4 regions of the Oerskovia jenensis genome follow, and region 1 is predicted to be linked to each of the others. Evidence: predicted binding sites of a transcription regulator. Region 1 holds the regulator's gene; each other region holds the start of a gene.
What was found. The regulator LexA, encoded in region 1, represses DNA repair genes until DNA is damaged. The targets are predictions, from matches to a motif close to TCGAACANNTGTTCGA.

Region 1 (3,362 bases):
CGGGCACTGTCGACGACGGCGGATGGAGGCCCCGTCGTCGGAGGTCCTCGAGTCGACGACCCGGGAGTCCGCGTGCCGGCAGAACGGACAGTGCATGAGGCGGTACTCCTGGGGTCTGCGCGGGTGCTCCGGGGCGATCGCCGCGGACGGTGCGTCCCGAACCTATGTCTCGACGTCGACGGGACGCAAGGCGCCCCGCCACAGGAGCAGGTCACGACACGCCTCTGCACGCGATCAGCACACAGGAGAGACCAGTGCACATGAGAACGGAGGTGGCCGATGATCGGCCACCTCCGTCGGGACGCCCCCGTCCCCATCTCACGCCCGCGACTCGCCTCGCGAACGTCGACGCAACTGCGGAGGCGCGCGTGGCGCGCCTCCCCCTCACCGACCGACCCCCCAGCCGGGTTGGTGAGGCAGTACTAACTTAGGGGAACCTAATGCGATCGCGCAAGCCCGGTGAGCGGGAGTCCTGCCTGGGGGGCGAGAGCCGCGTCGGAGCGAGCCCCGACCAGGACCACGCGACACCCACCCGCCGCCGGCCCGCGCCCGCGGTCAGCGCCCGAAGTCCGGGTCGACCGGGAGCAGGAGCTGCTGGCCGGCCTGCAGCGCGGTCGAGGAGAGGTTGTTCAGCTCGGCGAGGTCCGCCACCACGTCACGGACGTCCCGACCGCCCGAGGCCAGGGCCGACGCGTGCTGCCAGAGGGTCTCGCCCGCCTCGACGACATGGACACGCACCTCGACCGGCTCGCCCGGGCCCGAGGCGACCGCCCGAGCGCCCCACAGCGCCCCGAGGGCGAGGAACGCCGCGACGAGCAGCGAGAGGACGACGCGGCCCCGCGTCGTGAGCCTCAGCGGCGCCTCGCCGTGCGCACCGGTGCGCCGCTCGAACCGCACACCGTCGCCAGCGCCCATCGCAGTGACTGCACTCATGCCCACTCCTTCGCCCGTGGTGCTCGAACCGCCTTCCCCGGTCGGTTCGAACACCTGTTCGTCGAACACCTGTACGATTTCTATCACCACCTGGCAGCGATGTCGAGACATGCTCGAACATGTGTTTGATTCGTGTCGCCGTGTGACCTACGCTGTTCGAGTACTGGTCGTCCGATATGTCGGACGCTCGAGGACCGGGTGAAGCCGTCCACGAGCCGACGAGGTAGAGCCGGCCACGCTCAGGAGCCCGTGCCCCTCGCGGCACCGCTCCGCAGGGACAGGACCGAGACGGCCGAGCAGGGCGGAGACGACGATGGCGGGACGGGTGGCCGACACCACGGGCAGGCTCGCGAAGGTGCACGAGCTGCCCGACGGCACGACGGGCGGCGACGGCCTCACGCCGCGCCAGCGCCTCGTGCTCGAGACGATCCGTGCATCGGTGGACCAGCGGGGCTACCCGCCGAGCATGCGCGAGATCGGCGAGGCCGTCGGCCTGACGAGCCCCTCGAGCGTCAAGCACCAGCTCACGACCCTCGAGCGCAAGGGCTACCTGCGCAGGGACCCCAACCGCCCCCGGGCGATCGAGGTCGTCCACAACGACGACGCACGGGCCATCTCGGCGCTCCCCGGCAGCGCGTTCGGCCGTGCCGAGGGCATCGATGCGTCCGAGGACTCACCCGAGCGTCCCACCCCGTCGTACGTCCCCGTCGTGGGACGCATCGCGGCCGGTGGCCCCATCCTGGCCGAGCAGGTGGTCGAGGACGTGTTCCCCCTCCCCCGCCAGCTCGTCGGTGACGGCGAGCTCTTCCTGCTCCGTGTGGCCGGAGACTCCATGATCGACGCCGCGATCTGCGACGGCGACTGGGTCGTGGTCCGTCGCCAGCCCGTCGCCGAGAACGGTGAGATCGTCGCGGCGATGATCGACGGCGAGGCCACCGTCAAGACGTTCAAGCGGATCGACAAGCACGTGTGGCTCATGCCGCACAACGCGGCGTACCAGCCCATCTCCGGGGACGACGCCCAGATCCTCGGCCGGGTCGTCTCGGTGCTGCGCAGCCTCTGAGCACAGCGTCCCGCCCGCCCCTCGGGGACCGGCGCTCAGTACGACGAAGGGGACGGCCCGGCGGGCCGTCCCCTTCGTCGTGCCCGGCGCCCGTCGCGGGCCCCGAGGCGACGACTACAGGCCGAAGCTCTTGGCCACGGCGCGCACCGAGTCCGCGGACGCCCGCAGACCCGCGAGCTCGTGGTCCGACAGCGGGACCTCGATCCGCTCGCCGCAGCCACGCCGCTCGAGCAGCGAGGGGACGGAGAGGCAGACGTCGCTGATCCCGTGGAAGTCCTCGAGGAGCGAGGACACCGGCAGGACCCGGTGCTCGTCGTCGAGGACGGCCTCGATGATGCGGGTCGCGGCGAGCGCGACGGCGTAGTTCGTCGCGCCCTTGCCCTCGATGATGCGGTAGGCCGACTGCACGACCTCGTGCGCGATGTCCGCGCGCACCTCGGCCGTGAGCGGTCCTCGACCCTTGAGCCCCTGCCACTCGAGCAGCGGCACCCCGCTGATGGTCGCCGAGCTCCAGAGCGGGATCTCGCTGTCCCCGTGCTCGCCCGCGATGTAGGCGTGCACGTTCTGGACCGCGACCCCGCAGTGCTGCGCCACGAGGAACCGCAGCCTCGAGGAGTCCAGGACCGTGCCGCTGCCGAAGAGCTGGTTCGGCGGCAGTCCCGAGTACTTGAGCGCGGCGTACGTCACCACGTCGACCGGGTTGGTCACCATGATGTAGACGGCGTTGGGTGCCACCTCGACGAGCCCGGGCAGGATCTTGCGCACGAGGGAGATCGTGGCCTCGGCGAGGTCCAGGCGCGTCTGCCCGGGCTTCTGCTTGGCTCCGGCCGTGAACACCACGACGTCGGCGTCGGCACACACCGCGACGTCGTCCGATCCTTCGACCTTGGCCATGGGCATGAACTGGATGCCGTGCTGGAGGTCGAGGACCTCGGCCTCGACCTTGGTCCTGTTGATGTCGAGGAGGCTCACGGTGTGAGCCGCTCCGCGCATGAGCGCCGCATAGGCGAGAGTCGATCCGACGGAACCTGCGCCGACGATCGCGAGCTTGGTGGTACGGGCGGGCACTGTGCCTCCTGGACGTGGTGCGTCGGACGCCGGGTGCTGCACGAGCACCGTGACGTCCGTCGTGTGGACTGCCAGGTCTCAGCCTAGGGCGGAGAGGCGCTCGAGCGCAGAGAGGACGACACGTCGGTCCGTCGTGGTCCAGAAGTCCGGCATCGACTTCGTGAGGTACGAACCGTACCGCGCGGTCGCCAGGCGCGGGTCGAGGACCGCGACGACCCCGCGGTCCGCGGTCGACCGGATGAGCCGCCCTGCGCCCTGCGCGAGCAGGAGCGCGGCGTGGTTGGCCGAGACCTGCATG
Region 2 (3,362 bases), 340 kb from region 1:
CGGCAAGCGGCTCTTCACGCCCATGCTGATCGTGTTCCTCGCGATCGGCAGCACGGACCTGCTGTTCGCGTTCGACTCGATCCCGGCGATCTTCGGGCTCACGCACGACCCGTTCATCGTCTTCACGACGAACGTGTTCGCGCTCATGGGGCTGCGCCAGCTGTACTTCCTGCTGGGTGGTCTGCTCGAGCGGCTCGTGTACCTGCCGATCGGGCTGGCGGTCATCCTGGGGTTCATCGGGATCAAGCTGATCCTCGAGGCCCTGCACGAGAACACGCTGCCGTTCATCAACGGAGGGCAGCACATCGAGGCCGTCCCGACGGTCCCGGTCTGGCTCTCGCTCGTGGTCATCCTGGGTGCGCTCGGGGTCACGACCGTGGCGAGCCTGCTGCGCACGCGCGGTCAGCAGAAGGACGAGTCCCTGCCCGACGACGTCGACGCGGCCTCGTAGGTCGCTCGCGGCGGGCGGTGCTCGCTCCGCGCGACGAACGGCCCGTCTCCCTCCGGGGAGACGGGCCGTTCGTGCGTTCTCGGACCTGGTCGGACGGCGTGCGTCGCGGGCTCGGCCAGGGGTCAGGCGCGGTCCGCCCACGGTCCGATCACGGGCGCCCACGGTCGGACGGTCCGACGCGTGATGACGCCCTCCCGGGCGAACGGGTCGGCGTCGAGCGTCCGCGCGGCCGACGCCTCGTCCGGTGCGTCGACGAGCAGGAGGGCGCCGGCAGGGTTCGCCGCGTCCTGGGCGAGGGGTCCGGAGGCGAGCAGCGTGCCCTCGTCGAGCAGGCCGCGCAGGAAGGCGCGGTGCTCGGGGCGGAACTCGTCCAGGACGGCGGGCTTGTCGGCGTAGGTGTAGGTCACGGCGAAGATCGGCATGGCGACATTGAAGCACCATCCGGCGGGGGTCCCGCAGAGGGTCCGCGCACGGCTCCGGGGCGGCCGGTGGGGGCGGCGCGGACGACGACCGCTACCAGCCGCGCTCGCGCCACTCGTCGAGGTGGGGTCGTTCCGCCCCGAGCGTCGTGTCGGCCCCGTGGCCCGGGTACACCCAGGTGGCGTCGTCGAACCGGTCGAAGAGCCTGGTCGTGACGTCCGCGTGGAGCAGGGCGAAACGGTCCGGGTCGTTCGACGTGCTCCCGACGCCACCGGGGAAGAGCGAGTCCCCGGTGAACAGGTGGGCGCGGCCGGGCACGGCGCCCGGTGCGCTCGCGTGCTCGGGCTCGCGGTAGACGAGCGTGACCGACCCGGGGGTGTGACCACGCAGGGCGACCACCTCGAACGTGAGGTGGCCGAGGACGAGGGTGTCGCCGTCGTGCAGGGAGCGCGTGATGGTCGCTCCGGTCGCCTCGGCGATGGCGTCCGCGTCGGGAGCACCGGCCGCGAGCTGCGCGCCGGTGGCCGCGCCGATCGACGCGAGCGCCCCGACGTGGTCGAGGTGCCGGTGCGTGGTGAGCACGAGGTCGAGGCGGGTGGTCGGGGAGCCCTCCCGGACGAGCTCGAGGAGCCGGTCGGGCTCGGCGGCCGCGTCGACGAGGAGCTGGGCGCCGCTCCCGCGGCAGGTGAGGAGGTAGGCGTTGTTCTCGGCAGGGCCGACGGCGAGCTTGCGGACCTCGACCTCGTCGAGGACCCGCAGGTCGCTCGGCCCCCCGGCCGTGACGTCTCCGGTGTATGCCACGCCGATCTCCTCGCTGTGCTGGGTGGCGTCCTCGCGGACGCTCGGCCGCCGGTGTGACGAGCCTCTCGTGCCGAGTCTGGCACGCCGGTGACGGACCCGAGGCGCCGTCCAGGAGCAGGTCAGGGGGCCGGCGGCGAGCCGTGCCGGGAACCGGGCAACAGTCCGTCCCACGGGCGACGGTCGAACAGGTGTGCGAATGTCAGGGGCGAGGCTTACGATGCTTCGGTGAGCAACCGCCTTGTCATCGCTGGTGCCCGGGAGCACAACCTCCGCAACGTCGACCTCGACCTGCCGAGGGACCAGCTCATCGTCTTCACAGGCCTCTCGGGGTCCGGAAAGTCCTCCCTCGCGTTCGACACGATCTTCGCCGAGGGGCAGCGCCGCTACGTCGAGTCGCTGTCCGCGTACGCCCGCCAGTTCCTCGGGCAGATGGACAAGCCGGACGTCGACTTCATCGAGGGTCTGTCGCCCGCGGTCTCGATCGACCAGAAGTCGACCAACCGCAACCCGCGCTCGACCGTGGGCACCATCACCGAGGTCTACGACTACCTCCGTCTGCTCTTCGCGCGGGCCGGGACCCAGCACTGCCCGGTCTGCGGCGAGAAGGTCCAGGCCCAGACCCCGCAGCAGATCGTCGACCGCCTGCTCGAGCTGCCCGAGGGCACGCGCTACCAGGTCCTCGCTCCTGTGGTGCGCGGTCGCAAGGGCGAGTACAGCGAGCTCTTCAAGGAGCTCCAGTCCAAGGGCTTCGCGCGTGCGCGGGTCGACGGCGAGGTCGTCCAGCTCACGGACCCGCCCGCGCTCGAGAAGAAGCTCAAGCACGACATCGAGGTCGTGATCGACCGCCTCGTCTCGCGCGAGGGCGTCCAGCGCAGGCTCACGGACTCCGTGGAGACGGCCCTCGGCCTCGCCGGCGGGCTCGTCGTGGTCGAGCTCGTCGACGCCGACGCGGACGACCCGCAGCGCGAGCGACGCTTCTCGGAGAAGCGCGCGTGCCCCAACGACCACGAGCTCACGCTCGACGAGATCGAGCCCCGCACCTTCTCGTTCAACGCCCCCTACGGCGCGTGCCCCGAGTGCACGGGCATCGGCTTCCGCCTCGAGGTCGACCCGGATCTCGTCGTCCCGGACGACGAGAAGTCCCTCGCCGAGGGAGCGGTCGCGCCGTGGGCGCAGATCTCCTCGGAGTACTTCAACCGCGTCCTGACGGCCCTGGCCTCGGACCTGGGCTTCTCGATGGACGTGCCGTGGCGTGCGCTGCCCCAGCGCGCGCAGCAGGCCGTGCTCTACGGGCAGAACCACGAGGTCCACGTCCGCTACAAGAACCGCTGGGGTCGTGAGCGCCAGTACTCGACCGGTTTCGAGGGCGTCGTGACCTTCCTGGAGCGCCGTCACGGTGAGACCGAGTCGGAGTGGTCCAAGGAGAAGTACGAGGCGTACATGCGCGAGACGCCGTGCCCGGTGTGCCAGGGCACGCGCCTCAAGCCCGAGGTCCTGGCGGTCAAGGTGGGCGACAAGTCGATCGCCGAGGTCTGCCGGCTCCCGCTGCGCGAGGCCGCGGCGTTCCTCGGCTCGCTCGAGCTCGGCACCCGCCAGAAGGCCATCGCGACCGAGGTCCTCAAGGAGATCGACGCCCGCCTGGGCTTCCTGCTCGACGTCGGCCTGGACTACCTGTCCCTCGAGCGTCCCG
Region 3 (3,362 bases), 540 kb from region 1:
GGCTGCTTCCTTCTGCGCCTTGCGCGACCGGTTGGTCATGAGGAACATCGCTCCGGCGGCGAGAGCGAGGATGAGAATGAGGCTGAAGTCCATGACGGGGTAACCGGTTCCTGTTCTGTGCTGGGATCTGCGCGGCAGTCTAGGCGCACGCGTACGGATCACCAACGAACCGTCCGGCCGTGAAGTTCCGCCGCTCAGATTCCCTCAGTCTAGGCCCCCGTGTCGAACAGGGTTCCGCCCGACCGCCCGGAGCCGGTCCGCGGCCCGAGGCCGGCGCCCGGTCCGCGGGGCGTGAGCGGGTCGGGCGGGGTCAGCCCGAGGTGGGCCCAGGCCGCGGGGGTGGCCACGCGCCCGCGCGGGGTGCGCCCGATCAGGCCCTCGCGCACGAGGAAGGGCTCGGCGACGGTCTCGACCGTCTCGGACTCCTCCCCCACGGTGACCGCGAGCGTGCTCAGGCCCACTGGTCCGCCGCCGAACCGGGTGCACAGCGCCCCCAGGACGGCCCGGTCGAGGCGGTCGAGGCCGAGCTCGTCGACCTCGTAGACCTCCAGGGCCGAGCGTGCCGCCCGCAGGTCCATGGTCCCGTCGCCGCGGACCTGCGCCCAGTCGCGCACGCGGCGCAGCAGCCGGTTGGCGATGCGGGGCGTGCCGCGCGAACGGCCCGAGATCTCGTGCGCGGCGGCGTGCTTGATCTCGACGCCGAGCAGCCCGGCCGAGCGGATGATGACGCGCTCGAGCTCTTCGGCGGAGTAGAAGTCGAGGTGGCCCGTGAAGCCGAAGCGGTCGCGCAGCGGTGCGGGCAGGAGTCCGGCGCGCGTGGTGGCGCCCACGACGGTGAACGGTGGCAGGGACAGCGGGATGGCGCTGGCCCCTGCCCCCTTGCCGACGATGACGTCGACCCGGAAGTCCTCCATCGCGACGTAGAGCAGCTCTTCGGCGGGGCGGGCGAGGCGGTGGATCTCGTCGATGAACAGGACCTCGCCCTCCTCGAGGGAGGACAGGACTGCGGCGAGGTCGCCCGCGTGCTGGATCGCGGGACCCGACGTGACGCGCAGGGAGGTGCCGAGCTCGGCCGCGATGATCATCGCGAGGGTCGTCTTGCCGAGGCCGGGCGGACCCGAGAGCAGGACGTGGTCGGGCGTCGCGCCGCGGGCGAGGGCGGCCTGGAGCACGAGGGAGAGCTGGTCGCGCACGACGAGCTGCCCGACGAACTCCTCGAGGCGACGTGGGCGCAGGGCGGCCTCGGCCGCGCGTTCGAGGTCGTCGGCCGTCGAGGTCACGATCCGTTCGGACGTGAACGGCTCGTGCCCCTCCTCGTACCCGACGCGGTCGAAGTCAGCCACGGGGGCCGCCCAGGACGCGCAGCGACGCGCGCAGTGCGCCCGCGATCTCGTCGGGGGCCACGGCGTCGGCCCCGGCCTGGGTCAGGACCGTGGCGAGGGCGTCCTCGGCGGCCTTGGGGTTCCACCCGAGGCCCACGAGGGCCTGGACGACCTGGTCGCGCTGGTCGTCGGCCACGGCGCCGCCGACGGCGGACGCGGCGTCCGGGTCGGTGCCTGTGGGGGCCCCGAGCTTGTCGCCGAGCTCGAGCGCGATGCGCTGGGCGCCCTTGCGCCCGATGCCGGGCACGCGCATGAGCGCGGCGATGTCCTCGCCCGCGACGGCGCGGCGCAGGCCGTCGGGGGTGTGGACCGCGAGCATCGCCAGGGCCAGGCGCGGCCCGACGCCGCTGACGGTCTGCACGGCCTCGAACACGGCGCGCTCGTCGTCGTCGGCGAACCCGAACAGCGTGAAGGAGTCCTCCCGGACGACCATGCTCGTGGCCAGCCGGGCGGGCTCGCCCACGCGCAGCGCGGACAGCGTCGCGGGGGTCGCGTGGACGAGGTAGCCCACGGCTCCCCCGGCGCCTCCGACGTCGATGACGGCTCGGTCCAGACGGACGTCCGCGACCGTGCCCGACAGCGAAGCGATCACTGTGCCTCCATGCTTGCTCGCGGGGCCGGGCCACGTGCGACCGGTCCCGAACACCTGTACGAATCCTGGGCCACTCTAGCAACGCGGGGTGGTCCGCCCGGGCGAGCCTCGCCGTCGGGCGCGGTACCCCGGCTCCTGTCCTGCCTCAGCACGCGGCGCGTGACCTCGTGCCCACGGGGGTGCGGCCGGTCAGCGGCGCGGGCCGCGCGAGGCCTGCTCGGCCGCGGCCCAGGCGCGCTGGGCGGGGGTGAGCTGGTGGCGGTCGCCGCCCTGCAGGGCGCCCGCGGGGCGCCACAGGTGGCAGATCGCGAGGGCGAGGGCGTCGGCGGCGTCGGCGGGCTTGGGCAGCTCGGCGAGCTCGAGGATGCGCGCGACCATGCGCTGGACCTGGATCTTGTCGGCGCGTCCGGTCCCGGTCACGGCGGCCTTGACCTCGCTCGGGGTGTGCATCGCGACGGGCACCCCGCGGCGGGCCGCGGCGACCATCGCCAGGCCCGCGACCTGGGCGGTGCCCATGACGGTGCTGACGTTGTGCTGGGCGAAGACGCGTTCGACGGCCACGACGTCCGGCACGTGCTCGTCCATCCACGCGTCCAGGCGCTGGGAGATGGTGAGCAGGCGCAGGTCCACCGACATGTCCGGGGGGCTCTGCAGGACCCCGACCGCGACCATGCGGGCGCGCCGGCCGGGCAGCGAGTCGACGACGCCGACACCGCAACGGGTCAGTCCTGGGTCCACTCCGAGCACGCGCACGCGCTCACCTTCTCACGGGCCGCCCACGGCGAAGGGCTCCCACGCGTGCGTGCACGCGGGAGCCCTTCGTCACACCAGGGGTGGGTCAGTCGTCGTTCTCGAGCTCGGCCATGACCTCGTCGCTCGCGGTGAAGTTGGCGTAGACGTTCTGCACGTCGTCGCTGTCCTCGAGGGCGTCGATGAGGCGCAGGATCTTGCGGGCGCCCTCGGCGTCGACCTCGACCTCCATGGAGGGGTGGAAGACGACGTCGGCGGAGTCGTACTCGATGCCGGCGTCCTGCAGCGCGGTGCGCACCGCGACGAGGTCCGTGGCCTCGGTGAGGATCTCGAACGTGTCGCCCTCGTCGGTGACCTCCTCGCCGCCCGCCTCCAGGACTGCCTCCATGACGTCGTCCTCGGTGGTGCCCTCCTTGGGGACCACGATGACGCCCTTGCGGGAGAACAGGTAGGACACCGAGCCCGGGTCGGCGAGCTGGCCGCCGTTGCGCGTGAACGCGATGCGGACCTCGGCGGCGGCACGGTTCTTGTTGTCCGTGAGGCACTCGACGAGGACGGCGATGCCGCCCGTGCCGTAGCCCTCGTACATGATCGTCTGGTAGTCGGCGCCGCCGGCTTCCTGGCCCGAGCCGCGCTTG
Region 4 (3,362 bases), 1.8 Mb from region 1:
TCGATCGACGCGTAGCAGATGGGTTGGCGCTTGACGAACGAGCCGTCGCCCAGCATGTGGGCGAGCATGACGACCTTGCGGTCGTCCCACGCGACGCTCTGCTCCGGTCCGGGGACGTGGCGGGGCACGCCGAGGCGCGAGCCCACCTGCAGCTCGCCGAGCGGCGTCCAGCCCTCGTACGTGAGGAACGGGTGGTTCGCGGTCGCGCTGATCTCCTTGCCGGAGGCCAGCTTGAGGCGGAACGTCTCGCGCGTCCCGGTGGGGAACACGTGCGTGAGGTGGCGGCGCACATACTGGAGGCGTTCGTTGAGCGCCCACACGGGGACGTCCTTGGCACCGAGCGCGTAGAGCTCGCCCATCGTGGTCTCAGCGCCCGTGTCCGCTCGCAGGATCCTGGTGTCCTCTGTGAGGCAGCCCGACTCACGCAAATCCGACATAGCGGGCTTCTTGTCCGTACGCTGCTCGGCGCCACGGTTCAGCTGAGAGATCGCGATGACCGGCACCTCGAGCTCCTTCGCGAGGAGCTTGAGCGCACGGGAGAACTCGGAGACCTCCTGCTGGCGGGACTCGACGCGCTTGCCCGACGTCATGAGCTGGAGGTAGTCGATCACGACGAGCTTGAGGTCGTGCTTCTGCTTGAGCCGGCGGCACTTGGCGCGGATCTCCATGAGCGACATGTTGGGCGAGTCGTCGATGAAGAGCGGCGCCTCGGAGATCTTGCCCATGGTGCCTGCGAGCTTCTGCCAGTCGTCCTCCCCCATGGAGCCGTTGCGCATCTTCTGCAGGTGGATGCGCGCCTCGGCAGCCAACAGACGCATCGTGATCTCGTTGCGGCTCATCTCGAGCGAGAACACGACGGACGTCATGTTGTGCTTTATGGAAGCACTCCTTACTATGTCGATTCCCAGCGTCGACTTCCCGATGGCCGGGCGTGCCGCGATCACGATCATCTGCCCGGGGTGCAGCCCGTTGGTCAGCCGGTCGAGGTCGGCGAACCCCGTCGGGACGCCCACCATGCCCTCCCCGCGGTGACCCGCGGCCTCGATCTCGTCGACCGTCCCGCCGATGACCTCGCCCAGGACGATGTAGTCCTCGGCGGTGCGTCGCTCGGTCACGGCGTAGACCTCGGCCTGCGCGTTGTTCACGACGTCGTCGACGTCGCCGCCGTCGGTCGCGTAGCCGAGCTGCACGATCCGGGTCCCGGCCTCGACGAGGCGGCGCAGCACGGCCCGCTCGCGCACGATGCGGGCGTAGTAGCCCGCGTTGGCCGCAGTGGGGACCATGGCCATGAGGTCGTGGATGTAGGGCGCGCCGCCGATCCGGCCCAGCTCGCCGCGGCGCGTCAGCTCGGCGACGACCGTGATGGCGTCGGCGGGCTCACCTCGTCCGTAGAGGTCGATGACGACGTCGTAGATCGACTCGTGCGCCGGCTTGTAGAAGTCGGTGCCGCGGATCTGCTCGATCACGTCCGCGATGGCGTCCTTGGACAGGAGCATGCCGCCGAGGACGCTCTGCTCGGCCGCGATGTCCTGCGGCGGGGTGCGGTCGAACCCGGGACCGCCGCTGCCTGCGGGTGGTCCGAAGCTCGACTCGAGCTCGTCGATCGACATGCGGGCCCCTCACTCCCCCGGCATGGCCGGGTATCGTCCTGCGTCGCACATCTGTTCTACTCCGGCCCACCGACACGTCTTGAGCCCGCGTCGTCGAGGGGTGTCGTGTGGTGCTGCACCGTCGACCGTCCGTAGGCCCGAGCATGCACGACTCAGCGACAGTAGATCGCGCTTCCATCCCCCGCAAACGACCCTGTTCACAGAGGTGTGGACAGCCTGTGGACAGACCCCGTCAGCCTGTTCACAGGCATGTGGACAACCATGTGGACAAGTGACGAGTTGTCCCCTGTACACGCCCATGAGCAGCCTGTTCACTAGGCTCGGGGGTGTGGACGAAAGAAATTCCGGCGACACGCCGCACGCACGCCAGCCAGCCCCAGGTCAGCGCTCCGACGCCGGTCGTTCACCCCGTTCATCCGAGGACCGCTCCCCGTCCACCGAGGGCACCCCGCACGGCCCGTCGTCGTCCACAGGGGACGGGCCGTCCACAGCGGACGGGCCCCCCAGCCGTCGGCTCATCGACAGGCAGATCCTCGCTCTCGCGGTCCCCGCCCTGGGCGCGCTCGTCGCGGAGCCGATCTTCGTGCTCGTGGACAGCGCCGTCGTCGGGCATCTGGGGACCGCAGAGCTCGCCGGGCTCTCCCTGGCCTCCACGGTCCTGCTGACCCTCGTGGGCCTGTGCGTCTTCCTCGCCTACGCGACCACCGCGGCCGTGGCCCGGCGCATCGGCGCGGGCCACCGGCGCGAGGCGCTCCAGTCGGGGATCGACGGCATGTGGCTCGCGCTGGGCCTGGGCCTGGTGCTCGCGGCGACCCTGTGGATCGGGGGCGGCTGGGCGATCGGCGCGATGGGCGGCACGGGCGAGGTCGCCGAGCACGCGCTGGTGTACCTGCGATGGTCCGGCCTGGGCCTGCCGGGCATGCTCGTCGTCCTGGCGTCCACGGGCGTGCTGCGCGGCCTGCAGGACACCCGCACGCCCCTCTACGTCGCCGCGGGCGGCGCGACGTTCAACGCGGTCCTCAACGTGGTCCTCGTGTACGGCGTGGGCCTGGGCATCGCGGGCTCGGGCATCGGGACGGCCGTCGCGCAGCTCACCATGGGCGCGGTGCTCGCCGTCGTCGTCGTGCGTGGTGCCCGGCGCGAGGGCGCGTCGCTGCGCCCCGCCGCGGGCGGCATCTGGTCCAACGCGCGCGCGGGCGCGCCGCTGCTCGTCCGCACGCTCTCGCTGCGCCTCGCGATCCTCCTGACGGTCTTCGTCGCGACGGGCCTGGGCGAGGTCACGCTCGCGGGCTACCAGGTGGTCGCGTCGGTGTGGGGGCTCGCGGCGTTCGCGCTCGACGCCCTCGCGATCGCCGCGCAGGCCCTCGTGGGCCACGGCCTGGGCGCGGGAGACCGGTCGCACGTGCGCTCGGTCCTGCGTCGCACGCTGCAGTGGGGCGTCGGCGCGGGCGCGCTGCTGGGCCTCGTCATGGCCGCGGGCGGCTGGTGGTTCGCGCTGCTCTTCACGTCCGACCCCGACGTCCGCGCCGCCGTCGCGCTCGGCATGGCCGTGTGCGGGCTGCTGCTGCCCATGGCGGGGTGGGTGTTCGTCCTCGACGGCGTGCTGATCGGCGCCGGGGACGGCCGCTACCTCGCGTGGGCGGGCATGGTCACGTTCGTCGTGTACGTCCCGGTGGCCCTCGCGGTCCGCGCTCTCGCGCCCGACGGCGCCGCTGGGCTCGCGTGGTTGTGGGCGGCCTTCGCGGGGGTCTT

Region 2: a site for LexA is predicted at 1,853-1,868, ahead of uvrA (excinuclease ABC subunit UvrA). Genes of this name have one in related genera too.
Region 3: a site for LexA is predicted at 2,021-2,036, ahead of ruvA (Holliday junction branch migration protein RuvA). Genes of this name have one in related genera too.
Region 4: a site for LexA is predicted at 1,654-1,669, ahead of JOD49_RS11425 (replicative DNA helicase). Genes of this name have one in related genera too.

The regions. Positions count from the first base shown of each region.
Region 1 is NZ_JAFBBO010000001.1:739,216-742,577, forward strand. It holds gene nrdR (transcriptional regulator NrdR) at 1-96, opposite strand, end outside; gene JOD49_RS03365 (LysM peptidoglycan-binding domain-containing protein) at 556-933, opposite strand; gene lexA (transcriptional repressor LexA) at 1,247-1,996, shown strand; gene JOD49_RS03375 (L-lactate dehydrogenase) at 2,111-3,064, opposite strand; gene JOD49_RS03380 (ATP-dependent DNA helicase) at 3,143-3,362, opposite strand, start outside.
Region 2 is NZ_JAFBBO010000001.1:402,991-406,352, reverse strand. It holds gene JOD49_RS01870 (TerC family protein) at 1-451, shown strand, start outside; gene JOD49_RS01865 (YciI family protein) at 574-873, opposite strand; gene JOD49_RS01860 (MBL fold metallo-hydrolase) at 965-1,672, opposite strand; gene uvrA (excinuclease ABC subunit UvrA) at 1,898-3,362, shown strand, end outside.
Region 3 is NZ_JAFBBO010000001.1:198,179-201,540, reverse strand. It holds gene yajC (preprotein translocase subunit YajC) at 1-93, opposite strand, end outside; gene ruvB (Holliday junction branch migration DNA helicase RuvB) at 210-1,283, opposite strand; gene ruvA (Holliday junction branch migration protein RuvA) at 1,336-1,974, opposite strand; gene ruvC (crossover junction endodeoxyribonuclease RuvC) at 2,164-2,727, opposite strand; gene JOD49_RS00905 (YebC/PmpR family DNA-binding transcriptional regulator) at 2,813-3,362, opposite strand, start outside.
Region 4 is NZ_JAFBBO010000001.1:2,553,008-2,556,369, reverse strand. It holds gene JOD49_RS11425 (replicative DNA helicase) at 1-1,610, opposite strand, end outside; gene JOD49_RS11420 (MATE family efflux transporter) at 1,909-3,362, shown strand, end outside.